DNA from 4 places in the Lacimicrobium alkaliphilum genome. Region 4 is predicted to be linked to each of the others. Evidence: predicted binding sites of a transcription regulator. Region 4 holds the regulator's gene; each other region holds the start of a gene.
What was found. Region 4 encodes FNR, which switches genes on or off when oxygen is low (the NO sensors DNR and NnrR bind a similar motif). Its sites were predicted from a motif close to TTGATCTAGATCAA; they were not measured.
Positions count from the first base shown of each region.

Region 1: the regulator FNR is predicted to act here: its motif matches at 3,982-3,995, upstream of AT746_RS06020 (cytochrome ubiquinol oxidase subunit I).
Region 2: the regulator FNR is predicted to act here: its motif matches at 4,598-4,611, upstream of yegQ (tRNA 5-hydroxyuridine modification protein YegQ).
Region 3: the regulator FNR is predicted to act here: its motif matches at 2,311-2,324, upstream of AT746_RS02425 (YgaP family membrane protein).

Region 1 covers NZ_CP013650.1:1,323,816-1,331,728, reverse strand. Annotated here, with positions in the region: gene AT746_RS06045 (hypothetical protein) at 1-403, shown strand, start outside; gene AT746_RS06040 (YgaP family membrane protein) at 477-692, shown strand; gene AT746_RS06035 (ArsR/SmtB family transcription factor) at 715-1,023, shown strand; gene AT746_RS06030 (sigma-54 interaction domain-containing protein) at 1,025-2,320, opposite strand; gene AT746_RS06025 (NAD(P)/FAD-dependent oxidoreductase) at 2,506-3,783, shown strand; gene AT746_RS06020 (cytochrome ubiquinol oxidase subunit I) at 4,078-5,649, shown strand; gene cydB (cytochrome d ubiquinol oxidase subunit II) at 5,646-6,782, shown strand; gene cydX (cytochrome bd-I oxidase subunit CydX) at 6,795-6,899, shown strand; gene AT746_RS06005 (ABC transporter ATP-binding protein/permease) at 6,892-7,913, shown strand, end outside.
Region 2 covers NZ_CP013650.1:1,511,023-1,518,935, reverse strand. Annotated here, with positions in the region: gene tatC (twin-arginine translocase subunit TatC) at 1-476, shown strand, start outside; gene AT746_RS06890 (PhoX family protein) at 627-2,081, shown strand; gene AT746_RS06885 (hypothetical protein) at 2,148-2,714, shown strand; partial or broken gene AT746_RS06880 (YfhL family 4Fe-4S dicluster ferredoxin) at 3,026-3,208, opposite strand; gene yegQ (tRNA 5-hydroxyuridine modification protein YegQ) at 3,213-4,535, opposite strand; gene mog (molybdopterin adenylyltransferase) at 4,689-5,219, shown strand; gene AT746_RS06865 (hypothetical protein) at 5,239-5,418, opposite strand; gene AT746_RS06860 (cytidine deaminase) at 5,526-5,930, shown strand; gene AT746_RS06855 (DUF6746 family protein) at 6,314-6,691, opposite strand; gene AT746_RS06850 (hypothetical protein) at 6,779-7,120, opposite strand; gene AT746_RS06845 (peptidylprolyl isomerase) at 7,294-7,913, opposite strand, start outside.
Region 3 covers NZ_CP013650.1:508,171-516,083, forward strand. Annotated here, with positions in the region: gene AT746_RS02410 (SDR family oxidoreductase) at 1-697, opposite strand, end outside; gene AT746_RS02415 (DUF2884 family protein) at 766-1,539, opposite strand; gene AT746_RS02420 (hypothetical protein) at 1,797-1,988, shown strand; gene AT746_RS02425 (YgaP family membrane protein) at 2,043-2,258, opposite strand; gene AT746_RS02435 (MalY/PatB family protein) at 2,461-3,594, shown strand; gene AT746_RS02440 (tetratricopeptide repeat protein) at 3,691-4,317, shown strand; gene rnr (ribonuclease R) at 4,408-6,732, shown strand; gene rlmB (23S rRNA (guanosine(2251)-2'-O)-methyltransferase RlmB) at 6,736-7,485, shown strand; gene AT746_RS02455 (DUF4397 domain-containing protein) at 7,703-7,913, shown strand, end outside.
Region 4 covers NZ_CP013650.1:2,122,718-2,130,630, reverse strand. Annotated here, with positions in the region: gene AT746_RS09720 (LysE family translocator) at 1-170, shown strand, start outside; gene AT746_RS09715 (hypothetical protein) at 246-989, shown strand; gene AT746_RS09710 (glucosaminidase domain-containing protein) at 964-1,767, shown strand; gene AT746_RS09705 (DUF2987 domain-containing protein) at 1,764-2,420, shown strand; gene ttcA (tRNA 2-thiocytidine(32) synthetase TtcA) at 2,436-3,347, opposite strand; gene AT746_RS09695 (DUF4112 domain-containing protein) at 3,442-3,783, opposite strand; gene uspE (universal stress protein UspE) at 3,795-4,727, opposite strand; gene fnr (fumarate/nitrate reduction transcriptional regulator Fnr) at 4,848-5,579, opposite strand; gene AT746_RS09680 (sulfite exporter TauE/SafE family protein) at 5,664-6,350, opposite strand; gene ccoS (cbb3-type cytochrome oxidase assembly protein CcoS) at 6,340-6,519, opposite strand; gene AT746_RS09670 (heavy metal translocating P-type ATPase) at 6,516-7,913, opposite strand, start outside.

The DNA of each region.
Region 1 (7,913 bases), 800 kb from region 4:
CCGCATTCCCAATAGCCAATGGCGCGCGCTGCTGGGCTATGAGCAGGAAGTGATCACTCGCCTGACCGGTAGTGTTCAGTTTTATCTGGAACATACACAAAACCATGCCGCACTGCTGGCTAACTCACCTTTTCCAGACTGGGAAGCAGAGCAAAACCGTGTGGTACTGACCAACCGGCTGACCTGGCGTAATCAGCGCGATGATCTGAGCCTGTCCTTATTCACGTTCTATTCACCGACAGATCAGGACGGTTATCTACGCCCGGCGCTGGATTACCGTCTGGATGATAACTGGAGTATGAGCGCCGGAATGAACCTGTTTTTTGGCGAAGATGAACACAGTTTTTTTGGCCAGTTTAAGGACAACAATAATCTGTATGGGCGGATTCGATACAGTTTTTAACGGATTGCAGTGATCTGAGTTCAGTGGTCATTAAGTGAACCACTGATTTAACATTAACCCGGGAGTAGAAATAATGAGCGCAGAAAGAGCCCTGACTGCCTTTGCCGGTTTTATGGTGTTATTATCCGTGGCCCTGACGGTATGGGTGCACCCATACTTTGTCTGGTTGACGGTGTTTATTGGCGCCAATTTATTCCAGCAGTCATTTACCGGGTTTTGCCCGGCCACCATAGTGCTGCGTAAGGTGTTTGGCTTTAAAACCGAAGCAGAACTGGCACGGCATAAATAATCCCTTGTAGCAGGTAACGCATGTGGAAAATATAACTTTACATCAGCAGGAAGCCGCCGAGGCGGCGGCCTTTTTGCGTTCTTTAGGCAATGAGCACAGATTGCAGATCCTGTGCAGACTGGCCAGCGGAGAATTGCATGTAGGTGCGCTGCATCAGAGCTTTGATTTAAGCCCGTCGGCTTTTTCGCAGCATCTGGCGGTATTGCGCCAGCAAGGTCTGGTGGAATGCCGCAAAGAAGCGCAGACGGTGTATTACCGCATCAAAGATCCTGACACCATGAAGTTTATGCAATTGTTGCAGGCTAAGTTCTGCCCTGAGCTGACAGCATAAGTCAGGACTTATTCAGTTTGAGGCCATATTTTTGTAGTTTGCGGTAGAGTGTGCGGGCACTGACACCCAGTTGTCTGGCTAATTCTTCCGGCGTGCCCTGGTAGGTCTGGCACAACCTAGTCAGGTACTGCTGCTCATGCTCCTGTAAGGAGGTAATCGCTGTTCCTTGCACTTCGCCTCTTTCCTGCAACGCAACGGGCAGATCTTCAGGCCAGATAACATCATCATTGGCCATCAATACGGACTGTTCAACCAGATTCTTCAGTTCCCGGATGTTACCGGGAAAATCGTGCGCTGTGATGCATTGCATTGCCTGGGCAGAGAAGGTTTTGTGCCCTTTATATCCGGTGCCAAGAAATTGCTCAATCAGCAAGGGGATATCGTCCCGTCGTTGTCTTAGTGGCGGTAAACGCAAGGTTAACCCCGCTATCCGGTAGTATAGATCCTGCCTGAACTCCCCTGCTTCAACCAACTGCAATAAATCTTTGTGAGTAGCACAAATCAGCCTGAAGTCTGAGCGTTTAGGTTGCAAACCTCCTACTGAGCGAAAGGTTCCGGTTTCCAGCAAACGTAACAGTTTAACCTGCGAATGCAGCGGCACATCACCTATCTCATCAAGAAACAGGGTCCCCCCATCGGCTTCCTCAACCAGCCCTTTCTTGTTATGTGTCGCGCCGGTAAACGCGCCTTTATGATGCCCGAATAGCTCACTTTCAAATAGCGCGTCATTCAGCCCGGCACATTCAATAATGATAAAAGGTTTACTGTGGCGTTCACTGGCATCGTGAATCGAACGGGCAACCAGCTCTTTGCCGGTGCCAGTTTCACCCTGCAATAACACGCTGATATCCGATGACGCCGCTCTGTTAATTCGGTTAAGCAATTTATTAAAACACTCAGTTCGTCCCACCATCTTATGCTCTGCCACCTCTGCCGAGGCGTATAGTATGCGGTCGAGGATCTCCAGATATCCAAGGGTCATGCCATCTTCATCCCTGATCGGGCGCATCAGAATATCGCAATGCTGTTTTCCTTGTGGAGTCTGATGCACATGCACAACCCTCGCTGTTCGGCCAGATTGAGCACAGCTTAGTAGCGGGCAATCCTCTCCGTGGCGATCACAGGGCTCAGAAGCCCCATGAGAAATCTCATAGCAATGACTGCTACCGGTATAGATCTGCTGCGAATAAGTGTCCTTATACGCCTGATTAACGGCCTGAATACGATAATCAGGAGTAATAAAAATCGCCGGTTTCTCTACCGCATCGATCATGGACTGGATAACAGGAAGATTCATAATAACTGCCATTTTTGGCAAAACACTACCCTCAATACTGACATATTTGACAAAACAGACACAAGCTTATTACCACATATCCTCATCAACAGCGCGCGAAAGCCGCCAGAACAGGGCCCGGACATTCTGGCACCAAACTTGTTAACAGTTGCTTTACAACGTAACTGATATAAGAAAGAGGAACTATGGCTAAAGTGGTTATTCTGGGGGCCGGCACCGGAGGAATGCCTGCCGCCTATGAAATAAAGCAAGCCCTTGGTGAATCCCATCAGGTGGTGATGGTTAATGAGCGCCCGGAATTCAGATTCGTACCGTCAAACCCCTGGATTGCGGTGGGCTGGCGGGAACCCGATGCCATTACCATTCCGATTGAAAAGTATCTGAACAGAAAGAAAATTGATTTTGTCTGTGCCAGAGTCACAGCAATTGAAGCTAAGCAAAATCGTTTGCTTACTGAGGATAACTTACACATCGATTATGACTACCTGGTGATTGCCACCGGCCCGAAACTGGCCTTTGACAGCATCCCCGGAGCTGGTCCCGATAATTATACCCAGTCTGTTTGTACCCTCGACCACGCGCTACGCTGCCGGGACAGTGTTGAAAAGCTGATTGCTCAGCCAGGGCCGGCCATTGTGGGTGCATTTCAGGGCGCAAGTTGTTTTGGACCGGCCTATGAATACGCCTTTATCCTGGATAAAGCCCTCAGGGATGCCAAAATAAGGCACAAAGTGCCTATCACCTATGTCACCAGCGAGCCTTATATCGGCCATCTGGGCCTGGGCGGTGTGGGGGATTCCAAGTCACTGCTTGAGTCTGAACTCAGGCAGCGGGACATTAAATGGCTTTGCAATGTGCGGGTAGACGAAGTGCAGGATAAACAGATGCTGCTCAGCGAACTGGACAGAAAAGGCAATGTAGATATGCAGCATAATTTGCCTTTTGTGCACAGTATGTTCATTCCCCCCTTTGCAGGTGTTGATGCAGTAGCAGGTGTAGATAAGTTGTGTAACCCCAAAGGCTTTGTGATAACCGATGCCTTTCAGCGCTCACCCATATACCCGAATATTTTCTCCGGTGGGGTCTGTGTAGCCATTCCACCGGTGGAAGATACACCTGTTCCCACAGGCACACCGAAAACAGGTTATATGATTGAAACTATGATGACCGCCATCGCCCATAACCTTAAAGCCATTATCATTGATGGCACTGAACCTCAGAGAAAAGGCACATGGCATGCAATATGTCTGGCTGACATGGGAGACACCGGCGCGGCTTTTGTGGCAATGCCACAAATACCACCACGCAATGTGACCTGGTTTAAAAAAGGCAAATGGGTGCATCTGGCCAAAATAGGTTTCGAGAAGTACTTTCTGCGTAAAATGAAAACCGGTAACAGCGAACCTCTGTACGAGAAGTATGTATTAAAAGCCCTGGGTATTGAGCGTCTCGAAGAAAAATAGAACAGCATAGCCTTTTTACAGGTGCCGGAATACACCGGCACCTGTATCGAAGTTTATTCAGCTGTCATTTATGACAGAAAAAATAGTCAAAGCCATTAGCCCCGTCTCAACCTTTTTTCTGCTTACTCTTTCAATAAAGAATTTCTCTATTTTTTACAATAAGTTAAGAACAGCTATTACTTTTTAGGTACTCATTAAGTGATATGGATCAAATATTGCTATTGTGGGCTGTGTCAGGCTATTCGCTGACAAAAGTTGAATCACAGATCAAGGCCCGATAATGGAGATACCCCTATGAATGAAACCCTGATCGAACTGTCCCGTTGGCAATTCGCCCTGACGGCCATGTTCCACTTTATCTTTGTGCCTCTGACCCTGGGCCTGAGTTTTCTGCTCGCGATTATGGAATCGGTCTATGTGATGACGGGTAAGGAAATCTACAAGCAGATGACCAAATTCTGGGGCAAGCTGTTTGGCATTAACTTCGCTATTGGTGTGGCCACAGGTTTGACCATGGAATTCCAGTTTGGCATGAACTGGTCTTACTATTCCCACTATGTGGGCGATATCTTTGGTGCGCCTTTGGCCATTGAAGGCTTAATGGCCTTTTTCCTCGAATCCACCTTCGTCGGCCTGTTCTTCTTTGGCTGGGACAAGATGTCCAAAGTCAAACACCTGATGACGACCTGGCTGGTAGCCATAGGCTCAAACTTTTCAGCCTTATGGATCCTGATCGCCAACGGCTGGATGCAATTCCCTGTGGGAGCCGAATTTAATATTGAGTCCATGCGCATGGAGATGACCAGCTTCGCCGAGGTTGTCTTTAATCCCGTGGCACAGGTGAAGTTCGTACATACCGTGTCTGCCGGATATGTCACTGGTGCTATCTTTGTACTGGCAATCTCCAGCTATTATCTGCTGAACAACAAGGATATTGCTTTTGCCCGGCGTTCATTCGCCATCGCATCGAGCTTTGGGCTGGCTTCGATTCTGTCTGTAATTGTACTGGGTGATGAAAGTGGCTATGAGCTGGGTGATGTGCAAAAAGTTAAACTGGCAGCCATTGAAGCCGAGTATCAAACTCAGCCGCCCCCAGCGGCCTTCACTTTGTTTGGTATTCCCAATGATGAAACCCAGACCACTGATTATGCGGTAAAAATACCCTGGATGATGGGCCTTATCGCCACCCGTTCTTTGGATGAGGAGGTCACAGGTTTACTGGCCTTAAAAGCACAGCACAAAGAAAAGATTATTGCCGGCAGTCAGGCCTATGGCCTGCTTGAGCGAGTTAAGGGTGGCACTGCAACAACCCAGGAAATGGAAGCCTTCAACGCTAACAAAGACTTCCTTGGCTATGCCATGTTGCTGGAGCCTTTCACTTCCGATATCAGTGCGCCTGATGAAACCGCAATACAAAAAGCTATGGATTACAGCATCCCTCCGGTGGCACCGCTATTCTGGAGTTTCCGGCTGATGGTAGGCAGTGGATTTTTGATGTTGGCTCTGTTTGTGCTCGCTTTCTGGTATAGCACCAAGCACCAGATTACCAAGCCCCGCTGGTTGCTCAAAGCCGCTTTGTGGAGCCTGCCCCTGCCCTGGATTGCCTCAGAAGCCGGCTGGTTTGTGGCCGAGTTTGGTCGCCAGCCCTGGTCAATTGCTGAGGTGTTGCCGGTGCACGCGTCGGTATCTAACTTGTCTGTATCCGATGTGGTATTGACCATGGTGCTGTACACCAGCTTCTATCTGGTGATGTTTATCCTGGCGTTTTATCTGATGCAAAAATTTGCCAGACAAGGACCATCAGAGCTTGCCAGACAAGCCGAACAGGACAATCTTGATATGCAGGTTAAAGGAGCGCAGGCATGATCGATTATGAAGTTTTACGTATTATCTGGTGGTGCCTGATCGGCGTATTACTGATCGGCTTTGCCATCACTGACGGCTTTGATCTGGGCGTCGGCTCGCTGCTGACGCTGGTCGGCAAAACCGACGAAGATCGCCGTATAATGATTAACACCATTGGTCCTCACTGGGATGGTAATCAGGTCTGGTTTATCACCGCCGGTGGCGCCATATTTGCGGCCTGGCCGGTGATTTATGCCACCGCCTTTTCGGGCTTCTATCTGGCTCTGGCGCTGACGCTAATCGCTCTGTGGATGCGGCCATTAGGTTTTGATTATCGCAGTAAACTACCGAACAAAAAGTGGCGACAAAGCTGGGACTGGGCCCTGTTTGCAGGCGGCCTGATCCCGGCGCTAATCTTCGGTGTGGCCTTTGGCAACTTACTGCTTGGTGTACCCTTTGAAATGGATGCCAACCTGAGATCCACCTATACCGGTAGTTTCTTTGGGTTATTGACGCCCTTTGCGCTGCTGACCGGTCTGATTTCCGTTGCCATGTTGCTTAACCATGGCGCCACATGGCTACAGTTAAAAACGGCTGATAATTTACTGGTCCGTGCAAGAAGCGTTTCTGTGGTGCTGTCACTGGCAACTGTTGTTTTGTTTATCCTGGCAGGTTTGTGGGTTGCCTTTGGCATCCAGGGCTATGTCATCACCTCTGCAGTGGACACCTTAGCCACATCAAACCCGTTGAATAAAACGGTTACGGTGGAAACCGGCGCCTGGATGCAAAACTATGGTCGCTACCCCTGGATGATGCTTGCCCCACTGACCGGTATTATTTCCGGGCTGGCCTGTGCCTGGTTCTCCTGGAAAGGCCGGGGCGGCTGGGCCTTTGTCAGCAGCGCGCTGAGCATGACCGGGATTATTCTGACCGCAGGGCTGTCGATGTTCCCCTTTCTAATGCCCAGCTCTACCAATCCTGATGTCAGTCTGACCATGTGGGACGCCACTTCCAGTCTGTTGACCCTTAAGATCATGTTCGCGGTAGCCTGTATTTTTGTACCCATCGTACTGGGGTATACCGCATACAGCTTTTGGGTGATGCGTGGGCGACTGAAGCAGTCACAAATGAATCAAAGTCATGTTCTTTATTAGGAGAGACGAGTTATGTGGTATTTCACCTGGATTTTAGGCGTACTGTTAGCTTGTGCCTTTGGCATTATCAACGCCATGTGGCTCGAATCCACAGAAGATCTGGACAGGGATGAGTGAGCGTAATAAATCGCAGGAACACCAGTTAAGTAACTGGCTGAATGCAAACGGGGCGGCCCATCGGGCCGCCCTGTTATTGTTGACCCTGTTTGGTGTTGCCGCAGTTGTCAGCCAGATTACCTTGTACTGGTTCCTGTGCAGCATTGCCCAGACCCTGATAGTGGAGGCTAATCCGGCACAGCAATCCGATGTATTTTCTCTCGGTTGTGCGGCTTTTAGCTGGGTCATGTTCGAATGGTCTCGTCAGGCCCTGAGCCAACGCATTGAACTGAGTATCAGCCAGCAGTTTCAACACAGACTGCATGCTCAATTGCTGTCAGGCCAATATGCTTTGGTTCGTCAGCACAATCATTTTTTCTGGCAACAACTTTGGCTGGAACATATTCCCGCTGTTGCACAGTATCTGGTCAGATACCGGATTCAGCAACGCATGGCTGTAGTCACGCCACTACTCGCGATTATTTTACTGTTTCCGGTTAACTGGGCAGTGGCCGCGGTATTACTGGTCAGTATGCCCGTGGTCCCGCTGTTTATGTATCTTATCGGCTCGGGCACATCGGCATTGCACCAGAAGCACTTTGTGGCCCTGGAGAGGCTCGGCAGCCTTTTCGCAGACAGGTTACAAGCCAGCCAGTTGATTCATATTCACGACGGCCATCAAAGCCAGCTCAATATGTTGGCCAACAGCAGTAAAATGCTTAACCGGCGTACCATGGAAGTGGTTAGTCTGGGGTTTCTATCAACCACTGTGCTCGATTTCTTCTCCACTCTGGCCGTGGCTCTGGTGGCCGTGTTTGTTGGCTTTAATCTGCTGGGCGAGATCCGCATTGGTGCGACCTTGTCACTGGATCAGGGGCTCTTTATGCTGTTGATTGCGCCGTTGTGCTTCGCTGAACTAAAACTGCTGGGCCGTTACTATCATCAGAGATCGGCAGCAATAGCCGCCGCCGGGGAACTACACCCCATACTGAACAGACCGCTTCATAAAGATGTGGATGAGAAGTTCAATGGTTT
Region 2 (7,913 bases), 610 kb from region 4:
AACAGCACAGCGTTTCACTACTGCTTGTCATGACCCCGATACTCTTTGTGGCCGGGGCTGCACTGGCCTTTTATGTGGTCATGCCACTGGCCTGGGAGTTCTTTATCAGTTTTGAAAGTCCCGCCAAAGAAGCGGCTATCAGCGTCGAACTTGAGGCCAAGATCAGTGAGTATCTGGGCCTGGTAATTAAACTGATTCTTGCCTTTGGCCTGAGCTTTGAGTTACCCATTTTGCTGTTGGTGATGGCCAAAGCAGGACTGGTCTCAGCGCAGAGCCTGGCCGGTTTTCGCCGCCATGCCATTGTGGTAATTTTTCTGCTGGCGGCATTGATTACCCCGCCGGATCTGATTTCACAAATCGCCCTCGGGCTGCCGGTATTTGCCTTGTATGAGCTGTCTATTCTGCTGATTCGCTGGACCCGGTCAGACTATTCCCGGCAGAAAAACTCGCAGTCGGATCAGGCTGCCCGCTACTGAAGCTATGTCACAAAATCTTTGTAAATCTGTCAGATAAACGGCAACGAATTGTCATATTCCTCCCATAGGCTGGTCATTGTGGATCGAGGTCATTCCTGAGGTTCTCGAATGGATCCCACAATCGCCCACAATTCAATAAGAGGAATTCCAATGACCAGTAAAACAACCATGGCAGATCACAATGAGCTGCCAGCTCAACCCGCAGTTAACCGCCGTGACTTTATCAAAGGCAGCTCAGTAGTAACTGCCAGCGCAGCCTTCGCAGCCATGTCTAATCGTGCCGTGGCTGCCAGCCTGCCCTACTCAGATTCTTACGGCCCTCTGGTACCTGTAGCTGACAAGGCTACAGGTCTGGAACTGCTGGCCTTGCCACAAGGCTTTGAATACACAACCTTTGGCTGGACCGGACAGATCCAGTCTGATGGCCTGCCTACTCCCACAGATCATGACGGCATGGCAGTCGTTGGCGCCAAGGGCAATGTGATTGCGTTAGTACGTAATCACGAACTGAGCGAAGGTGAAGGCCATATGAGCAGTCCGCGGGGTGGGCGCGGTGTATACAACCCTGCTCAGTATGGTGGTACCACCAACCTGATGTTTGATGTGGTAAAAGGCACTTTTCTGTCTTCTTACAACAGCCTTGGCGGCACCATCAGAAATTGTGCTGGTGGCGCAACGCCATGGGGTACCTGGCTGTCCTGCGAAGAAACCTTCCACGGCTGGAACAATGGCCCTCAGGGCTATAACCATGGGTATATCTTCGAAGTACCCGGATTTGGCATTTCTGATGGCCAGCCAATACGCGAAATGGGTCGCTTCTCACATGAAGCCGTTGCAGTGGATCCGGCTACCGGTTACGTGTATGAAACAGAAGATGCCGGTTCATCGGCGTTTTATAAGTTTGTGCCCAATGGGGAATGGGGCAATCTCAAAGCCGGTGGCAAACTCTACGCCATGGTGCTGGACAACACCAGCCGTATCGATCTTCGCGGCGGCCTGACCGAAGGCACGGTCTGGAATGTCAGCTGGCAGCAAGTGGATGATCCTGATGCCACCTCCCAGCGCTGCTTTGATCAGGCCTCAGACGCTGCCATCATCGAACGTGGCGAGGGCTGCTGGTATGACGACGGACGTATCTACTTTGTTTCCACCTCCGGTGGCGCGGCCAACCTGGGCCAGATTTTCTGCTACGACCCACGTAAAGAAACCCTGACCATCTTGTTCGAATCTCAATCAGCCGACCAGGTAGACGGCCCCGACAACATCGCCATCAGCCCAAGAGGTAATATTCTGATGTGTGAAGATGGTGGCTCCAACCCTAAACGCCTGGTGGGCCTGACCAAAGAGGGTTCAACCTTTACCTTTGCGGAAAACATTGTGGCACTGGATCGCGGTGATCTTGCAACAATCGACGCAGTTTATCCTGGCACTATGGAGAACTTTGTTGATTCCGTGGGTGACTCCACCGATGGCAGTAACCGTCGCAGCTTCACCAGCAGAGAATGGTGTGGTGCCACCTTTTATGGTCGTTGGTTATTCGTCAACATCCAGTCACCCGGAATCACCTTTGCTATTACCGGCCCCTGGGAAAACGGCGCCCTTTAGCCACTGGACAGGAGCGGCGTCAGGCCTCTCCTCTTTTCAACTAAACATTTTATTTAGGAAATGATCATGCGTGTACTAATCATAAGTTTTGTGTTGCCTTTACTGCTCACATTCAGCCCACTCAGCCAGGCCGACATACTGTCTTTCGCCGGTGACGGGGACTATAACGGCAGCGTTACCGGCGATGACGGCTGGCGCTTCAACATGGGCAGTGGTGAAATGGATTTCTGGAACTTTACCCTTGACCAGGAAACCAGTCTGTCGGTAAACATCGTCTCTGATATCGTTTTTGGTCTTGGTCTGTATAGCGGTGAACTGCAAACGGACCCGGGTTTCATGTTTTCTAACACAGGCGATTTCAGTGGTTTGTTCGGTGAATCTATGAGTTATATTGCCGGAACTGACCCCTTTACTCCGTTCAGCGGTAACAGCCTGAGCAATATCATGCTGTCAGCCGGCTCCTACACCCTGGCTTTAGGCGGCAATGATGCGGGTTTTGATATGTTCTCGGATTTTGATTATTCGATGAATATATCAACTCAGGCAGCAGCAGTGCCAGAGCCGGCCTTGGGCGGTTTGTTCGCACTGACACTGTCAATCCTGTTAATACAGCGCAAACGGCTGCTGAACTAATTCGGTATTCTGTTGACGTGCTCAGTTATCAGTAAAAAAACGAAAGGTCTTTCTCACCGCAGAGTCGCTGAGATCGCAGAGAAGATAAATATTAAATCTCTGCGTTCTCTGCGGCTCAGCGGTATACTTTCCCTCAGCAAAAGATCACTGGATGCCCGATAACAGCGTTCGGGCACGACGATTATTAACACCCATCCCTTGCAGCCTGCTGGTAACGCAGCGGATCTGTCCGGCTGCTTCATACAGAGTAAACTCTGCGTTCTTTGCGACTCAGCGGTAAATCGTGTTTTGTGCGCTCGAAGCTAATTCAAAGGCTCGATGCAATCCAGCGGGCATACCGCAATGCAGGCCGGGCTGTCGTAGTAGCCCTCGCACTCGGTGCACAGGGCCGTATCGATTTCATAGATACTTTTCCCCATTGCTATCGCCTCATTGGGACATTCGGGCTCACACATATCACAGTTGATGCAGTCTTGGGTAATAATCAGGCTCATAGCATCACTCCTTATCACAACGAATCAAAAGACCATAGTCAGTATCAATCTCTGGCGAAAATTGCAGATAGCGGCGGTATCCCGAACCCGGTGCAATAGCTTGTGGATTGCCCTGCTGGTCAGACATACTTTGCAGCACAAACTGATGATTGCCTTTTGGCGTCATCAGCATCAGTGTATCGCCGACCTGAAAGCGGTTTTTCACCTCCACTTCCACCCATCCACTGGCAGGATCCCAGCCCAGCACTTCTCCCACAAACTGCTGTCGGTCACTTAAAGAGGCGCCCTGGTTATAATTCTGTAGCTCGGACTGAGGGATATGACGGCGCAAAAAGCCTTCGGTATAGCCGCGGGACGCCAGCCCTTCGAGCTCCCGCATCAGTGCTGTATCAAAAGGCTTACCGGCCAGTGCATCGTCTATGGCCCGGCGGTAAATCTGCGCCGTGCGGGCCACATAGTAAAATGACTTGGTTCGCCCCTCTATTTTCAGTGACTGCACGCCCGCTTCGATCAGTCTCGGCACATGTTGTATAGCACGCAGGTCTTTGGAATTAAGGATATAGGTACCATGCTCATCCTCGTACATGGGCATAGGCGCATCAGGGCGTTGTTTTTCCGTCAGCAGCACCGGTTCTGGTGCCGGGTAATGTTGTACGCCAGGGAGTGATTCATCGCTTTGAACCGGGATAAGATCGCCATTTAGCTGTTCCTGTGCACCGGTAATATCATACTGCCAGCGGCAGGCATTGTTACAGGCGCCCTGATTAGGGTCCCGTTTATCCATATAGCCGGATAACAGACAGCGGCCTGAATAGGCCATACATAAGGCACCGTGCACAAACACCTCCAACTCCATATCAGGCACTTGTGTACGAATACCTTCGATTTCCTGCAGTGAAAGCTCTCTTGATAAGATCACCCGCTCAATGCCCATCTGTTGCCAGAATTTCACCGCTGCCCAGTTCATGGTGTTGGCCTGCACCGACAGGTGCAGCCGCACATGGGCAAAGTGCTGCTTTAGCAGCCATATCACGCCCGGATCGGAGACAATAAAGGCATCGGGATTCATTTCGGCAATTGGGGCAATATCGTCGATAAAGGTGGTTAATTTAGCGTTATGGGGCGCAATATTCAGCACCACATAAAATTGCTTGCCTTGTTGATGAGCTTCGCTGATACCCAGAGCCAGGCTGTCCGGATCAAAACCATTGTTACGCACCCGCAGACTGTAACGGGGTAAACCGGCATAGACGGCATCGGCGCCATAAGCAAAGGCATAGCGCATGGCCTTCAGGCTACCGGCAGGTGAGAGTAGTTCGGGATTCATTTAAACCGTCTGTCTGTTGAAAATCACTGACGGCTATTATGCAAATCCGGGCCTGGCGGGTGTTGATCTGGCTCAATCTCCTACCCATTACGCCGGATTGTCTATGTGGCGGATAGCAGCTAGGATGCGCATTCAGGTTAACAGGAGACAAAAATGCCAGCCAAAATCGGAATTTTAACCGTCAGTGATCGCGCCAGCCGTGGTGAATATGAAGATCTGTCCGGCCCTGCCCTTATCGATACCCTCAACACTTATCTGAGCAGCGAATGGCAGCCGGTTTACCGTGTAATAGAAGACGAACAGCCATTGATTGAACAGGCATTGGCGGAACTGGTTGATAACGAAGGCTGTGCCCTGGTAGTCACCACTGGCGGCACCGGCCCGGCCAAACGGGATGTCACCCCGGAAGCCACTGAAGCGGTATGCGATCGCATGATGCCGGGTTTTGGTGAACTGATGCGCCTTGAGAGCCTGAAATATGTGCCCACGGCGATACTCTCACGCCAGACTGCTGGTTTGCGGGGTCAATCGCTGATTATTAATCTGCCCGGTAAACCCAAAGCCATACGCCAATGCCTGGATGCGGTGTTTCCGGCCGTGCCCTATTGCCTTGATCTGATGGAGGGGCCCTACCTGCTCTGCAATGAAGATGTGATTAAGCCCTTTCGGCCCAAATCCAACTAAAAAAGCAAGCCTGCGATCGTTACTCTGTGTCCGGCAACTCAAGATCCAGGGTTTCAATGGCAGACAATGCCGCCTGCAACTGGCCTTCAGCACAGAGTCCCAGCATTGCCGCCTCTTCGGCGGCCTGTCTGGCCGTCTGCAGACACAGTGCCCGAACCTGCTCTGCCCGTGAGATACTTATCCTGACTGATTTTTGCATACTGTGATTGCCTGATATCAATACGCCAGAAGCCGTCTTTTTCTGTCCCTGGCCTGGTATTGAGGTTAAGATTGCCGATTCCGTTTTAACAATAACTCACAATAGCTATGCTGCCACAACACCTGCTTAATCCCAGAGAGATTGCCAGACAAGCCGCCACCAGAGCTTATATTCCTTATAGCAATTTTGCCGTAGGGGCTGCGCTGATTCTTAATGATGGCAGCATTATCCCCGGCTGTAACGTGGAAAATGCCAGTTACGGCCTGAGCAATTGTGCCGAACGCACGGCCCTGTTCAGTGCTCTGGCTAATGGGCACAAAGCGAAGGAATTCGCCGCTATGCTGATTTATATGCCCGGAGAGACACTCTATTCTCCCTGCGGCGCCTGTCGCCAGGTGATTGCCGAGTTTTTTACCGCCCATGCAATGGTTTACGCTACCTGCGACAACGACAACTATCAAAGCTGGCGGGCTGACGAATTACTCCCGGGACTTTTTAGCCTGGAAAATTAACGGTAAACGAATAAACATACGACAAGCATATAGGGACAATGATCACCGCAGAGTCGCAGCGCACACGGGAGTTTATAGTATCATGCCCGAATGGTGTTGTCGGGCATCCCGTGCCTTTGTGTTAAGGGTGGCAGAGGTCACTGGATTCCGGCTAACAACATGCCGGAATGACGGTATCTTTTATATCTTAATGGTAAATAAAAGGGCGCTGGGCTCCCGCCAACAGCACGCGGGAGCGACGTCCGGTCATGCCCGAGTGTTGTTATCGGGCATCCAGCAGCCTTTGAATAGCCAAACTCGCCACATAAGCATTGAGTCATCAAAGGTGCCGGGTGGCTCTGTGCTGAAAAAGGTTTTTTCTGCTGTCGTTCACGACACCTGTTCTACTTCACCAATAAAGATGATTTCTTAAGGTATTCCTGCCCTTGCTTTTTGACCTTATCAAAGGCCGCATGCTCTGAACCCAGGTGCACCTCTTCAAGTGTTTCGGCGATATTATCCAGTTCCTTATCCATACGCTGCAAGGCATTTTCCAGGGTATAAGTGAGCTGGTGAATCTCTGCCATATCTTCCAGACTGAGTTCTGACTTTTCAATTATGGCTGCCAGCTTCTGATTATAGGCAGACAGATTGGCTACCGCTTGTTGCAGGTTTTCTGAAGACTCGCCTTTAAAATGATCGGGGCGTTTGTCTTCACTGGCCATAGCGCTGGCAGAGAATGTCAAAGGTAATACTAAACACAGAGATAATAATTTTTTCATGGATGACTTCCTTATTTTAGACCCACCCATCTTAATAATAACTATTTCCATTTGCAATTAATCCTTTAGGATTAGTTTTTTTAGCGCTCAGATACAGCCCCCGCAACTGCCACAGCGCCAATCGGCGGCATTAACGGCGCGGTAAAACCAACACAGATGAGCTTCATCCACAGGGATATGGTGTTGTTCAAAAACCTCCATCAGCCAGTGAATGTTCTCTTCAATCCACTGAAGTTCTGGCGTGCCCTCAATAAAGTCATCTTCGTCAGGAAATAAATAACTGAAGTTGCCATAGGTATCCATATCGTTTTCTGCCCGCTCTGACGGCAAGGTCAGCGGCAGGCCCTGATAATGGATAATCCAGTGGCCGAGACACAGGGTATGCCCCTGCGCCGACCATTTCGCAGTAAAGGGATTGTCATTGCTCATCAGATTAATAAATCATGGAGACACAATAGAAAGTAGGTCGGGATTTATCCCGACAAATTCTTCATAGCCAGACTTCATTGTCGGGTTGAAACTCTACCTACTGCATTAGAATTATCACCCTCCTGCAACCGGCTTCGCTAATGGCTGGCTCCGCTGTCGGGCTCAAGCCCGACCTACTGCATCAACGGTGAGCCGTCCAGGCCAAAGTCAAAGCCCTGGATATCGGCGGTGCTTAGCAACTGAGTGATATATTGAGCAATGGTTTTTCGCTTCACCTTGGTATCCAGGTAGTCCTGAATGTCCTTTCTAACATGCTCAAAGGGCAGCGGTTTACCCTCAACTCGCCGGACAATCTCCACCAGATGGAAACCATAACGGCTCTCCACCGGTGTACTCATCAGCCCTTCGGGTGCAGCAAAGATCTGCCGCTCAAATTCCGGTACCGTCTGGCCCTTGGTTATCTGCCCCAGATTGCCGCCCATCTGAGCAGAGGGGCAACCTGAATGGCGCGATGCCAGCTGACTAAATTCACCGGGAGTCTGAGACAACTGCTGCAGCAGCGTATCCGCCATTTCACGAGCCTCACCACGCTGCTGAATATCATCCGGATCCGCCACCAGCAATATATGCCTGACCTCAAGCAAGGGTGCAGTTCGAAACTTGTCTTCATTGGTCTGGTAAAAATGCGCACATTCCGCCTTAGTGGCACAAGGCAGATTGGCATCAGCTTCGATCAGTTGTTCTATTAGTGGTTCTTCCTGATGACTTTCCAGTGGTTTGTCCGCTGGCCAGA
Region 3 (7,913 bases), 1.6 Mb from region 4:
CCGTTGTGAAAACAGGCGGTGCTAACTCAGCCAACCCTGCGGCCTGGCAATAAAAGTCCTGCCGGGTTGGATGTTCAGTGGCGGACAGATGAAATACCTGACCCCAGTGATTTCCTTTAATGATTGCAATAATGGTCTTTAACACATCCTCAAGGTGCACCAGGTTGACCCTCTGATGGCCTTTATCCAGAGTGCGGCCCGCCAGAAATTTTACCGGATGCCGGTTCTGGCCGATCAGTCCTGCCAGGCGCAATATGCTGGCTTTGCCCGTTGCCAGAAGATATTGCTCTATTTCCATGTGAGCAAAACCTGAAGCCGTATTTGGTGTTGGTGCGGTCTGTTCATCCACCTTACCCTGACTGTTGCCGTAAACAGATGTGGTGCTGATAAAGAGGATCTGCTGGCAGCCTCGTCTCAGAAGCTGGTCCGTCAGCAGTTTGATTGAGTGCACAAAAGACACCGGCTCAATAGTTTTACGATTGGGGGGGATATTGAGAATACAGATATCTGCTCCGGCGATGGCGTCGGGAAGAGGATCGCCCAATTGAAATAACCAGGTTTCGATACCATCAGCGGATAATTTTTGCTGTTTGTGTTTGTGACGACAGGTGCCCAGCACCCGGTATCCCTGCTGCAAAAACTGAAACGCCAGCGGCTGTCCAAGCCAGCCGCAACCACAAATGCTGATACTGATCATAGTGTCACAGATTACCCTCGGTCTGATAAGAGATTAGCAATATACCATGGACAGGTCTGTGCTGATCATTACATCAGATTTCGATCGCCCTCAACTCTGACAATATCCAGTTCAGATAAGTCGGGAATCTGGTGGCTTATTTGCTGTTCCAGATCATCCAGCCTGGCCAGATCATAGCAAAGGCTGTCGGCTCTTTTTTCTATGATCTCCGCTTTGCTGGTGATGCGCTGTTCTAGATTCTCGCCGAAATTCTCCATGCGCTGCTCGAAGTTTTTCATATCGCCACCACTGGAAAGCATTTGCTTACCCATCGCCATCATCAGACTGCCCATAGAGCGAGCCACCATTTTTTTAACTTTCTGTTCGATTTCAGACTCAAACTGCGGTCCGAAAAACTTATCGTCTTTGAGTTGCACGGAGTTAAACCGAATACTGCCATCCTCAGCGTAGAGCTGTTGCGAGACTTTTTCTTTTAGCATGCTCATCTCCTCGCTGAACTCCAGCACCAGTTCATCGTCATATCCGAGTAACTCGCCAAACGCGCTGTTAATTCCTTCGCTGGCAAGCTCAACAGCATCCATGGCAATTCCTGCAACCTGCGGAGCCAGTTCGGATACCTGTTGATGATATTGGTTTAGCAGTTGCTGCTGTTGTGTGTTCAGCGACATAGTATTGCCGTTAAAGGTAGCCCCGGTTCCATCCAGTACCAGAGGTTGATTGTCCTGGGTCGACAGAGTCAGAATGCCTTTTTCAAGACTGAGATCGCCTTTAAGATTAACATTACAATCGGTCGCTATAGCGGATGAGCTGATAACAAGCAGTGAAGCGAGCAGTGTTTTCATCGGTATTCCTCAATTCATATTAAAAATTATTCTACAGTGTCGGATACAGCAACCCTTATGCCAAAAATCTAACCTGTTGTTTCTAAATGGGTTGTGCTCTTTGTCAGGACGGTGATAACAGAGCCTTTTGGTCAATATCACAATTTAGTGGGCGTTTGAGCCATACATCAAAGCTGCGCAAAAAATTGATCTGGTGCACTGATCAGTTAGCACTTTTACGGCATAATAGACTCATATTCATCGTTTGAGGCATATTTATGGGAAATTGGGTTGAAGCAATTTTATTTGGTCTGGCATTGTTGGCTTTTGTGCTCGGTGTCAGCAGCATTATCATGGCCATGACGTATAAACCGGCTGCCGCCGATGTACAGATGAAATCTAAAGTAGAATATGGCTTTTTCGGGGTGAGTGGGCTGGTATTAGGTTTGCTGTTTGTCTACGCCCTTTAGATGAGCTTCAGACTCAGTTTAAAAAGGCGCCATCGGCGCCTTTTTAAAACACTTTTATCGGGCATGGTGATAGGTATCTATGCCGAACAACTTGTACAACCAGCAAATACCGGTTGATGCGGTAGTCCAGAGCGCCAGGCCGACAACAACCAGAACAATACTGACTGCGGCAGGAAATATACCTTCCACTGCCACTGCCAGTAAAATGCATGACAGCACTGAGCGGATTAAGGTATCCCAGACACCCACATTGTCTTTATCTTGCATCATCTTATCTCCTCGTCATTTTGCCTGAGTATGTTCCGGTAAAGACCACGATGCTTTGACCAGGATCAATTTGCTCAATATCCCTGATTAAAAAGGGGTATAAGTTGTTCCAGATCAAAGTTGCGTCTTGTATGCCACTCTTAATAAAGTAGTAGTCAGTTTTGTCTGCACTTGCCAATAGCATTAACAACTTTATGGGAAAAGTATGAATTTTGACCAGATTGTCGATCGTAAGCCCACCTTCTCTTTCAAGTGGCAGAAGTATAAGGGCCAGGATGTTTTGCCTATGTGGGTGGCGGATACTGAGTTCAGATGTGCTCAGCCTATTCTCGATGCCCTGACTAAACGTATTGAACATGGGGTACTGGGCTATACTCTTCCTGCCCAATACGAACCGGCAAAACAGGCGGTGGCAGATTGGCTAAGCCGACGTTATGACTGGCAAATTGAGCTGGACTGGATAGTGTGGATGCCTGGCGTGGTACCAGGTTTTAATGTGGCCTGTAAGGCATGTTGTGAACCCGGTGATAAAGTGATGATCCAGGTGCCTAACTACCCGCCTTTGTTGGCGGCACCACAATTAAATCAACTGCAGCGAGCGGATATACCGACCCTAGAACAGGACGGACGCTGGATGCTGGACTTTGACGAGCTGGAAAAGCAGGCCGCCGATCCGGCAACTAAGCTGTTTGTATTGTGTAATCCAATGAATCCGGTCGGCACGGTGTTAACTGAGCAGGAGTTAGCCCGTGTTGCAGATATCTGTCAGCGTAATGGGGTCACGCTGTGCAGCGATGAAATTCACTGTGATCTGATTCTTGATGATCAGGCTTCGCACCTTCCTGCCGGCAAACTCGAAGCGCTGAAATCCAACAGCATTACCCTGATGGCGGCCAGTAAAACCTTTAATATTGCCGGGCTTGGTGCGGCCTTTGCGATTATCCCTGATGCCCGCTTGCGTCGTCAGTTCAATCAGGCGGCGATGGGTATTGTGCCCTGGGTCAATGTGCTTGGGTTGTATGCTACTGAAGCCGCCTTTACCCAATGTGATGACTGGTATGAGGCGCAGCTGGATTATTTGCGTGGCAACAGAGATTATCTGGTCGAGCAAATCAACCAAATTGAGGGGTTGCAGCTGATTTCTCCCCAGGCGACGTTTTTAGCCTGGATCGATGCCAGTGGCCTGGGGATGGATAATCCACAGCGATGGTTCGAAGACCGGGGAGTCGGTCCTTCACCCGGAGCAGATTTTGGTGATAAACAGTTTGTGCGGATAAATTTCGGCAGTCCCCGTGAATATTTACGCGAGGCCATTAACCGTATAAAGCGGTGTGACTGACGCTGATCCTGTTGATCAGAGCTTTATCATTAGGCATTTTTGCCGATAAAAAAGCTGGTGATGATCTGCAACTGTCCTGTGCGGGAGAATGAGAATATGATTAGAACGTTGTTTGGTGCATGTTTACTGGCTGTGGCAGCCGTGCCTGCACTTGCCCAGCAAAGCGAACTCAAAGCCGTACAGATCTATTCTCAGGATGAGTTAATCGCCATGATTAATGAAAATACCCATCTCGATCGGGTGGTGATGGATGATTGCCAGCTAGTGCAGGATATCGAAGCGCGGGCGACAACGCTGAAACTGCCTGCTTATCAGTTTCTGTGGGGAGATATGCTGGCCTGGGGAGTGTGTCTTAAAGCCGACCCGGAACGGGGGATACACTATATGCATGAGGCTGCCGAGCAAGGCCTGCCTGCCGCAATGGAACAATTAGGCCGCTACTATGCCGTGGGCCGGTTGGTGCAGCAGGATATCGACAGGGCTATCGTTTTCTTAAGAGAAGCCGGTAGTCTGGGTAATCTCAAAGCGCAGTTACGGTTGGCTGAATTGTTTATCGAGGGCCATGGCAGCCCCTATGACTATGAAGATACCTACCACTGGCTATATAACGCGATTACTGACGACAAAGCCGTGCACCAGCAAATTGCCCGTTGTCTGCAGGAACTTGAAAAGCTGATGCATCCCAAGGTGGTGCGCAAGGCCCGTCGTCCGCTTAATTCCTGAGTTCGTCAGGTTGTGGAAATTGTGCAATCATTCGGGCCCTGAATTCGTTATACTGTGCGTTAAATATTCAGAAAATAACGGAAACTAGCATTGCCAACGCAACACGATGACCCCTATTACCAGCGCGAAAAAGAAAAATACGACAATCCGGTAGCCAGCCGGGAATATCTCCTTAAGCTCCTGACCGATGAAAACAAGCCCCTTTCCATGCTGGAAATTTGTGAGTTGGTGGGTGCCGAAGATGAAGAGAGCCGTATTGGTATTCAGCGCCGCTTAAGGGCCATGGAGCGGGAAGGGCAGATTCTGTTTAACCGTAACAAGAAATACGGCCTGGCAGATAAGATGGACCTGATCCGAGGCAGGGTCATAGGCCACCGTGACGGCTTTGGCTTCCTCAAACGTGAGGATGGTAAACCGGACCTGTTTATTCACAATGCGCAGATGCGGACCTTACTGCATGGTGACATCGTGTTGGTTCGTGAGAGCAATCAGAATTACAAAGGTAAAACCGAAGCCCGTATTGTCAGAGTCGTTGAACCCCGCACGGAACCCGTAGTCGGGCGTTATTTTGTCGAGCATGGTTTCGGTGTGGTCGTGCCTGATGACAGCCGTATCTGCCAGGATATTGTTATCCCTCCTGAGCAAACCGAAGGTGCCCGTCAGGGACATGTAGTGGTGGTCGAGATTGTGCAGCGCCCGAACAAAAGGGTAAATGCCACCGGTAAGATCATCGAAGTACTGGGCGAACATATGGCGCCGGGCATGGAAATCGAAATGGCCATGCGCACCTATGATATTCCCCATGACTGGCCTAAAGCTGTTACTGAACAAATTAAGGGGTTAACCGAACAGGTACCGGAGCAGGCCAAGCAGGGGCGGGTGGATTTGCGTCAGTTACCTCTGGTGACTATAGATGGTGAAGATGCCCGTGACTTCGACGATGCCGTGTATTGTGAGCCACTGGATGAAGGTGGCTGGACACTTTGGGTCGCCATTGCCGATGTCAGTTATTATGTAAGGCCTGGTTCTGCGCTGGATAAGGAAGCCATTGAGCGGGGTAACTCGGTGTACTTCCCAGAACAGGTGGTGCCCATGCTGCCTGAAGTGCTGTCTAACGGGCTGTGTTCACTCAATCCCGAAGTGGATCGGCTGTGTATGGTATGCGAGATGCGCATCGACAAAACCGGCCACCTGAAGAGTTACCAGTTTTATGAAGCGGTAATGAACTCTCATGCCAGGCTGACCTACAATAAAGTGTGGGATATTCTGCAGGGCGATAAGGAGTTGTATCAGCGCTATGAGCCGCTGGTGCCCCATCTTCGTAGTTTGCATGATCTGTTCCGGGTACTCAAAAAGGCCAGAGCCAAGCGTGGCGCTATTGAGTTTGAAACCCAGGAAAATAAATTTATCTTCAATGCACAGCGTAAAATCGATCATGTGGTGGCGGTTGAGCGTAATGACGCTCACAAGATGATTGAAGAGTGCATGATCCTGGCCAATGTCAGTGCCGCCATGATCCTGCAAAAATATGAAGCCGAAGCTTTGTACCGTGTGCATGACAAGCCCGATGCCGATCGCCTGATGAGCTTTTTAGGCTATCTGGCCGAAGTGGGGATTCCCCATGGTATCGGTAACGATCCGGTGCCGGCCGATTTTTCCAACGTTGTTAATAAGGTCGCTGGAAGGCCGGATCAGGAACTGATTCAGACCATGTTACTGCGCTCCATGAAGCAGGCTATTTATGACCGCGAGAATATCGGCCATTTCGGTCTGGCTCTGGAAGCCTATGCCCACTTTACCTCACCCATACGCCGCTATCCTGATCTGGTTGTACACCGTGCCATCAAAGGGGTACTGGACAAGCAGAGTAAACGTAAGAGCAGCAGTGGTGGTAAGGCCTATTCCAGCGAGGAAGTGCAGCAACTGGGTGAACAGTGCTCAATGACCGAGCGTCGCGCCGATGATGCTACCCGTGATGTGGCCGACTGGCTCAAATGTGAGTTTATGCAGGACCATGTGGGCGCCAGCTTTGACGGCGTGATTGCCTCAGTCACCAGTTTTGGCTTCTTTGTACGTCTGAGTGAGTTCCATATCGATGGTCTGGTGCATATTACTGCGCTGGAAAATGACTACTATCACTTTGATGCGGTTAAGCAGCACCTGATTGGTGAGAACTTTGGCACCGTTTACCGGCTCGGGGATCAGGTGCGGGTCAAAGTGGCCGGCGTTAATCTGGATGATCGTAAAATCGATTTTGTGCTGGATCAGCCCCAGGGAAAAGGTAAAGGCGGTCGCAAAGTGGCGGTGAAAAAAGCAAAAGGCAAACGTGCCGCTGCACAAAAGCCTGTATCAGATAAAGCAGCCAAGCCTAAAGGGCAAGGCACAAAGCGTAAGCCGGCCAAAGGCAGGAAGTAACAAATGGCACAAACTCAATGGCTGTATGGCATACATGCCTTAGAAGCGTTGCTTGAACGGGAGCCTGAACGACTGCTCGAGCTGTTTGTGCTTAAGGGCCGGGACGATCAGCGCCTGATTGATATTGTGAATCAGGCCAGACGCTTTGGTGTGTCGGTACAGTTTTGTCAGCGCCGCACCCTGGATGATAAAGTCGAAGGCGCTCAGCATCAGGGTGTTGTGGCCAGGGCCAAACCGGCCAGGGTACTGGATGAAAGCGATCTGGATGCCATTGTTGCCGCCAATAACGCCCCTTTCCTGCTGATTCTGGACGGCGTGACCGATCCTCATAATCTGGGTGCCTGTATTCGCAGCGCTGATGGTGCAGGGGTGCATGCGGTGGTCGTGCCAAAAGATAAATCAGCGGGTTTAACGCCCACTGTCAGCAAAGTGGCCTGTGGCGCGGCAGAAGTGGTGCCTTTTATTCAGGTAACCAATCTTGCCAGAACCCTCAAGGAGTTGCAGCAGGCCGGAGTCTGGGTGGTGGGCACAGCAGGCGAAGCCGAGCAAACTCTGTATCAGGCCAGATTAACCGGCCCGATGGCGCTGGTGATGGGGGCTGAGGGCAAAGGCATGCGCCGCCTGACCCGCGAGCATTGTGATGAGTTAATTAAACTGCCCATGGCAGGCTCAGTGTCCAGCCTGAATGTATCTGTGGCAACAGGCATCTGTTTGTTTGAAGTGGTCAGACAGCGGCAGATGACATCTTCCTGATCCTAAGGTTGCCGGTCAGGCAGCCTCCTTTCTTGCCTGCAAAATTCTATATATCATCATAACGATTCCAGTGAGACTGTGAATAATCGTCTTCAAACTGTAGCAATATTGAGTCCAACGTAAAGGAATGTAAGCATTGGTAAAGAATGTAAATCGTTGATAACTCAGCAACTTAGCGGTGATAAATTGTGGTTCTAAACAACATTAAGGAACCGCTATGAATTTTCGTATTTTGTCTTTACCACTGTTAGTTTGCTGCGCTCTGCTGCTCCCCGCCTGTGGCGGATCAAGTGGCAGCGACAGTGACAACAGCTACCCTGAGGCCTATGTACAACTCTACAACGGGTCCCCAAACAGTGCCTCGACCTCGCTGTATATTGATGATGCTGCTTTGGGCAAAGCCAGTTATGGCAACGCAACGGGGCTCT
Region 4 (7,913 bases):
GCGCCTATCTGGCACTGGCCACTGCTTTGTGGTTTGTCAGCCTGTCTTTTTTGCTCAGTACCCCCAGAATCAGACAGTTTCTCACTCAACAAGGCTACTGGTTTGACCGTCTGATGGGAGTGCTGTTGATTGCACTGGCCCTGAGATTGATTTTCCCCGGTGAAGGCTGACATCTTTACTGTCTTCACACATGATAAAGCTGATAAAATGTCAGATGATTCACTTTAAAGTATTGGACAGGTTGCGTGCAGGAAAACAAAAAACTTGAGTTAGGCGGTACCATGAGCAAGGCCCTTAACGGGGAATTCATAGTGGATTTGCAGGCAGTACTGAAAGAAGGCTGGAACATCACCCAGGTCACCAAATGGTCACTGGTTCAGGCCCTGATGATGGTTTTTGCGTTGGTATTGCTGGTGGTGCTGATCAGTTTTAATCTGATCCAAAATCAGGGCGGCGACATACTGGATCCAAATATTCAGTTTTATGTGGAGCTGCTGATTACCCTGATAACTGCACCATTGATTACGGGCTTGTTGATGATGGGCGTCAATCACAGTATTGGCGGTGTATCCAGACCCTCTCATCTGTTTCACTTCGTTCCCCGGACTCTGGTGCTGGGGCTGGCAACCCTGATGGTCAGCCTGTTGGTCAATCTGGGGCTGATGCTGCTGGTGGTGCCAGGGTTATACCTGATGATAGCCTGCAGTTTCACGCTGCCACTGATTGTTGAAAAGGGGCTGTCTCCCTGGCGTGCCATATATACTTCGGTGCGGGTTGTCAGCCATAAATGGCCGCAATTTGTCATGCTATATCTGCTCTTCGCGGTGCTCTTTATGTTGGTGGTTGCCACTTTGGGTATCGCCCTGATATGGGTAGGCCCACTGTATTACAATGTTAAGGGTGTGCTATACAGGGATATCTTCGGCATTGCCGTACGCTTTAAACCTGAGAAGGGAGAAAACAATGCAGAATCCATATTCTATGCGTAAAACCCCGCTTCAGATCGGTCTTCGCATACTGTTTCTGGTTTGCGTTTTAGTAGCGCTGATTTATCCTTTTTTACAACGGGAACCCGAGTACGGCGTGCCTGTGCCGGAGGAAATGTCTCATCCTATCCCGGATTTCGCGGATATTGAAAATATTCCGGCTAAGAAACAGGCTTTTTTTGACTATTTACGCCCTGCGGTGAAATACCATAATCAGATTATCCTGAAGGAGCGCGCGTTGTTGCAGGCCCTGCAACAGAAAGTGGCCAGTAACGAAAGCCTGAGCAAAGTGCAAAAGCGCAAGCTGGCTAAAATAGCCAGGAAATACGGCCTGGACGAGGCGCCGCGTGATAGCAGGGACTTCAGTCGCTTGCTGCGCCGGGTAGATATCGTGCCGCTGGAGCTGGTGCTGGCTCAGGCGGCCAATGAGTCTGCCTGGGGAACATCCCGATTTGCCCGCAAAGGCTATAACTTTTTTGGCATGTGGTGCTTCCGTCGCGGTTGTGGCTTTGTTCCCAGTGCCCGGGACGATGATGCCGCTCACGAAGTGGCAAAATTCCGCGATCTTTCCCATGCAGTCAGTGCTTATCTGCGCAATATCAATACCCATTACGCCTATAGCGAGCTGCGGGGTATTCGCGCCACATTACGCAATAATCAGCAGCAGATCGCTGCCGAGCCACTGGCACAGGGGCTCATGAGCTACTCAGAACGCGGCCAGGATTATATTGATGAGCTACTGGAAATGATTAGATTTAACCGCAAGTATATTGGCGCATGATAAAGCAAGCTATCATCCTGACCGCCCTTGGCTGGCTATGTGCAATGCCGATACAGGCAGATACACTCGAACTTGATTATGGCAGCCTGTACAGTCATACGCGAAAGCTGGATGCTGAAACTATGCCTGCGCTGCAATTCGCCTTTGGCTTTGCGCACCGGCAACAAAAGCGGCTCTGTAACATCAATGAGGCATTTATCCATACCCAGAAACAGAATATCGCCCTGAAGGTAACTCCCGAAAACCGCTTTACTGTGCCATCTGAGCAGGCACTGAAATTGGCCAGGGCGGTAGTCAATATTGAACTGGATGATATGGCCGATGATTGTGATATGTCGGTGCAACTGGAAACCACAGCAGAACATCTTAAATCTGATTACCCGTTGCACGAATTGCAGTCATTGCAGCGTCAGTACATGGCATTCTTCGACCAAATGGGTGGCTTTATGTCGTTTCTGATGCCAGAGGTGCGGGGTCTGATCATTCACTTTGCTCAGCAACCGGCGCAACAAGCTAAAATCGATGGTGGGATAGCACTGCCGGATATCAGCGACAATCAGTTGCGCCTGAGCAATCAATGGTTGGAGCAACAGAATGAGGCAGAACTGCAGTTGCCGGCCAAACCCATGCGTATTGTGGCCTGGGTTGAATAACAGATGAAATCTGACTTAACTCAGATTAATCACCTGCACTGCGGGAGCCATATCAGAAGCTGAAGAATCCGTCACCATCGGTTCAGGCTGATCAAAAGCAATATCGCCATCGGCAAAGGGGCTGTCCTGTGTCTGCAGACCCGCAAAATCAAACAGTCTGTTATCTGCCAGGTGTGAAGGCGTCACGCTTTGCAGTGCTCTGGCCATATTTTCAATCCTGCCGGGGTACTGTTTATCCCACTGCTGTAACATCTGCTTGATGACTTTACGTTGCAGATTCTCCTGTGAGCCACACAGATTACAGGGGATGATAGGAAACTGCATGTGCTGTGAATAACGATCTATGTCCTTTTCAGCACAATAGGCCAACGGCCGGATGACCATTTGTTTGCCATCATCACTGACCAGTTTTGGCGGCATGGATTTGAGCTTGCCACCATAAAACATATTCAGCAGCAGGGTTTCGAGCATATCGTCACGATGGTGACCAAGAGCAATCTTCGTTGCCCTGAGCTCTGTCGCCGTACGATATAAAATGCCGCGACGCAGTCTGGAGCACAACGAACAGGTGGTTTTACCTTCCGGGATCTTGTCTTTGACGATGGAGTAGGTATCTTCGGTCACTATCTTATAGTTAACGCCAAGCTGGCTCAGATATTCGGGCAGTACGTGGGCAGGAAAACCGGGCTGTTTCTGATCCAGATTGACCGCAATCAGCTCAAATTTGACCGGTGCAATGCGTTGCAGATACAACAAAATATCAAGCAGCGTGTAACTGTCTTTGCCTCCTGACAGGCAGACCATAATGCGGTCGCCATCTTCGATCATATTAAAATCTTCAATAGCCTTACCCACACCCCTGCGCAGGCGCTTTTGCAGCTTGTTAAAGCCGTATTTTTGTTTGGCTGTCAGCCCGGATAATTCCATCAGTATCTGCCCGGTAAAAATCAGGCGGCGATTATAACGAAATAAACCTGAGGGAGCTATTCGGCTGCTGGGCAATTATCTATGCGGATTGGTGCTACTGTTGTTGCCACCAGCTTTCTATCAACCGGAAGTTTGCCTGATTGGCCTTAAACAGCAGGTCGAACAGATCACCGATAACAGGCACTGAGCCTATAAGCAGATCGAGGAGAATATTGAACAGCATACGTGTCTGCATACTAAAGGGTACGCCCAATTGTCTGCCCAGCCAGAATATTCTCAGTGCAGGCAATAGCATAATTGCATCACCCAAAAAAGGTACCAGCCCAACCAGCGAGTCCAGTCCGAAGCGAATACCTAAAATTGAAAACCTGCTGTCTGTCAGCTCGGCCCAGTATTGCGCCGCTTTCAGCTCAGCAGGATATGCCTTCTGCGCCAATGACAGAGCCCTTATTTTTGCATCGGACTGATAAAGCCTTCCGGTTTCAGGGTCAATACATCGCAATCCAGTGCATCAATAACATGCTCGGCAGTGTTGCCAATCAGCGCCGCAGAAATACCATGACGGCCAACAGTGCCAAGCACCACAAGCTCAGCATCGATCTTTTTGGCAATGGAAGGGATCACGTCTTCCGGCAGACCTTCTTTGACGAAACAGTGTTCATCTGCCACGCCGTGGGTGCTGGCAAATGTCTGCATAGACTCGATATGATGCTTTTTCACCGATTCATTAAAATCGGAAGGATCAAACTCAGGGATCTCTACGGCAATATTTACCGGCGTACCGGGGTAGGAATTAACCAGATTAACCTGGCCCTTGAGGGTTCGGGCAAACGCCAGGGCTGTATGGGTCACCTGCTGGTTCAGTGACTGGTGATCCTTATCCTCTGTGCCCACATTGACCGCAGCAAGAATGTTACCTTGTTCGGGCCAGTCATGTTCTTTAACTAACAATACAGGTACAGGTGCTTTACGCATCAGATGCCAGTCAGTAGGCGTGAAAATGACCGATTTCAGGCCACCATGCTCATGAGTGCCCTTAACAACCAAATCATAATGGTTGTCGATCACCTCATAGATGATGCTCTCATAAGGGCGGTTATGCCAGACCACCTTGGCATCAATGGCGATATCCTTGTCTTTTACCTGAGCGTTGACCAGTTCCGTCAGCCATTCAGTTCTGTCATCCACCACGGCCTGGCGCATGGTTTCACGCTCATCAACCGATAACATGGTGGTCATTTCGTAGGAAAAATCATAGATAGACAGAAAGGCCGTAATACTGGCACCGGTCTTTTGTGCGATTAACAGGGCCCGATTCAGCGCTTTTTGTTTTTCCGTCGTCGGATCGATAACAACCAACAGTTTCTTGTAATTGACCATCTTCTGTCCCTTTTCAGTAAAGATGTTATAAGCCTATGTACAATCTAACTTTTTTTCCAATCTATCAGGTAAAAAACGGAGTCATTTTTGTTTCAGATCAAGGTTTAGTAACCCTGCCTGCTAATCTTTACCAGCTAATACCGGACTTTCTAATGCTTCTTTAAGTAATTCCGGCTTTAACAGCGTAATAAACTTACCATCCACCTGGATCATACCCAGCTTCTGAAAGCGGGTAAGCAGTCGACTGATGGTTTCTACTGTCAGTCCCAGATAGTTACCAATCTCAGCCCGGGTCATACTGAGCCTGAACTGAGTGGCAGAGAATCCACGCTGATGGTAGCGATTTGCCAGTTGTGTCAGGAAATAGGCCAGTCGCTGATGGGCCGTGCGTTTGTTCAGCAGTAACAACATGTCCTGATCCGACTGAATTTCGTTACTCATCATTCGCATGACCTGCTGTCTCAGTCGTGGCAGATCGCCGGACAACTGCTCAAGAGTCTGAAACGGGATCTCACACACCATTGAGGTTTCCAATGCCTGTGCGGCTGTCTTGTGAACCTTGTTGTTGATTGAATCAAAACCAATAATATCGCCGGGCAGATGGAAGGCCGTTATCTGTTCCTCTCCGTCACTGGCAAGGGCGTAGCTCTTAAACGAGCCTGAACGTACCGCAAATAAACTTCCCAGAGGATCACCGGACTGAAATAATTTGTCATTTTTCTGAAAAGGCCGTTTGCGCTGAATTATATTATCCAGTTTGTCCAGCTCACTACTGTTCAGGGTAAACGGCAGACAGAGCTGGCTGATACTACAATTCTGGCAACTGATGGCACATTCGCGATGCTGATTCATAAGGCGACTAAAGCTCTCAATAAATAAACTATTCCTGTATCAGCTTAGCATTAACTTGATACTGTTCACCAGCAGACTAAGGTCTTATCGCACGTATGTCTCAATTTGCCCCGCAAATTGGTTCAACAACATATACAGGCCAAAACCCAGCAGGCACAGGGCAATGATTTTTTTAGTCAGCCTGTGGCTCAGTAAGGGCTTAAGCTTATGGCTGACCACGCCGAGACTGATCAGCGCCGGCAGGGTGCCCAGCCCGAACAGGGCCATCACCATCGCACCGTTGAATGCGCTGCCGCTGGCCAGGCTCCAGGATAAGGTTGAATACACCAGGCCACAGGGTAGCCAGCCCCAGATAATGCCATAGGGCAGGGCTGCCAGTGGATGCTTAAAAGGCAGAAACTTTTTTGACAGCGGCACCAGCGGTTTCCAGATTTTGCCACCAAGCCTTTCAAGGATCGCCAGCCCCCTCCACCAGTCACCGATATAGAGTCCCAACGCAATAAGAAAAAGGCCACCGAACAGATTCAGTACCACCAGGCCATGACTCACCTGGTGAGAGAATATCGCCCCCAAACTGCCAGTCACTGCACCGGCGATGCTGTAACTAAAGATTCGCCCGGCATGGTAGCTCAACATGTAGGGCAGGGCAGACTTTTGTACAGGAATGGAGAAGGTCAGGGCACCAACGATACCGCCACACATGGCCACACAATGAACACTGCCGGCCATGCCAATCAGCAAGGCCGCCAGCCACAGCGACTCAGCGTTCATTTTGGTTGTTATCCTTATCGGCTTCTGGTTTGTCCTCATCAAACAGAATGCTAGTACCGTGACGTTCGAGATCTTCAAATTGGCCGGATTTAACCGCCCAGAAAAATACCACCACGGCCAGGGTGACCAGCAGGATAGCTATGGGGATCAGGATATAGAGAATGCTCACGAACGCGGCCCTTTATTTAATAATCGCACAGAGTTAGCTACCACCAGTATCGAGCTCAGGGACATGCCGATGACCCCCATCCAGGGAGTAAGATAGCCTGCCACTGCCAGGGGCAACACCGCCATATTGTAACCTAAGGCCCAGCACATATTCTGGATGATTTTGCGCCGTGTGAGTCTGGCCATAGCAAAGAGCTCCGGCAGCAGGGCCAGACTCGGTGTAACCAGAATAATATCGGCTGCATTCTTAGCCAGATCTGTGGCTCCACCAACGGCGACGGAGACATCGGCGGCAGCCATCACCGGCGTATCATTGATACCGTCTCCGATCATCATCACCGACTTACCCTGTTTCTGCAATGCCTGCAATTTCTGCAGCTTCTGCTCTGGAGAGCACTGGGCATAATACTCATCGATAGTCAGTTCATTGGCTATCCTGCGTACGTTTTCTTCGGCATCACCGCTGATAATAACCCGCTCATAAGAACTAAGCCGATTGAGCGTCTCTGTTGCATCCTCTCTGAGGCTGTCTGTCACCGTAAAGGCCGCCAGCAATTGGTTTCCGTTTTCCAGAAATACATTACAACCCTGCAGATCTTCAGGTACCTTGTTACGTATCAGTCTGGCACTCCCCAATCGGTAGCCTGTGCCGTTAACCGTTGCGCACAGGCCGTATCCCGGCCTGACTTCCACATCACTGACCTGTTCCGTTGTCGGGGCATCAAATGCCCGGGCGATAGGATGCTCAGAATGTTGCTCTATTGCACAGACAACAGACAGAATATGTTGTTGTGGGTGAGCAGATAAATTGTGCACAGCACTGAGACTAAAACGGCCCTGGGTGAGGGTGCCTGTTTTATCAAAAGCCAGCACCTTGATATTGGTGATGGTCTCAAGCAGATCCGCCCGCTTTAACAATAATCCGTGCCGGTTCAGACTGGCCATGGCACAGGTCAGGGCAGATGGGGTAGCGAGCCCAAGAGCGCATGGACAGGTCGCCACTAACACAGCGGCTGTAATCCAGAATGCATCAGGATTTCCGACCCAGGTCCAGAAGCCCCAGGTGAGGGCGGCTATTAACAGCACCGCCATCACAAAATAGCGCGCTACTTTGTCGGCCAGCTGCGAAATGGCTGGTTTACTCAGCAGCGCCTGATCCTGCAAGCGCAGGATCTGATTCACCAGTGCTTCTTTAAGGGGCCGGGACACCTCCAGTGTCAGGCTGCTGTGCTGATTAATGGTGCCGCCATAGACTTTATCCCCGGCTTGTTTGACCACAGGTGAAAACTCTCCCGTTAACATGGACTCATCCACGTAGCTTTTACCCTGAGTGACAACACCATCCACAGGAATGGTTTCACCACTTCGCACCAGCACCACCTGGCCGGCCTTGAG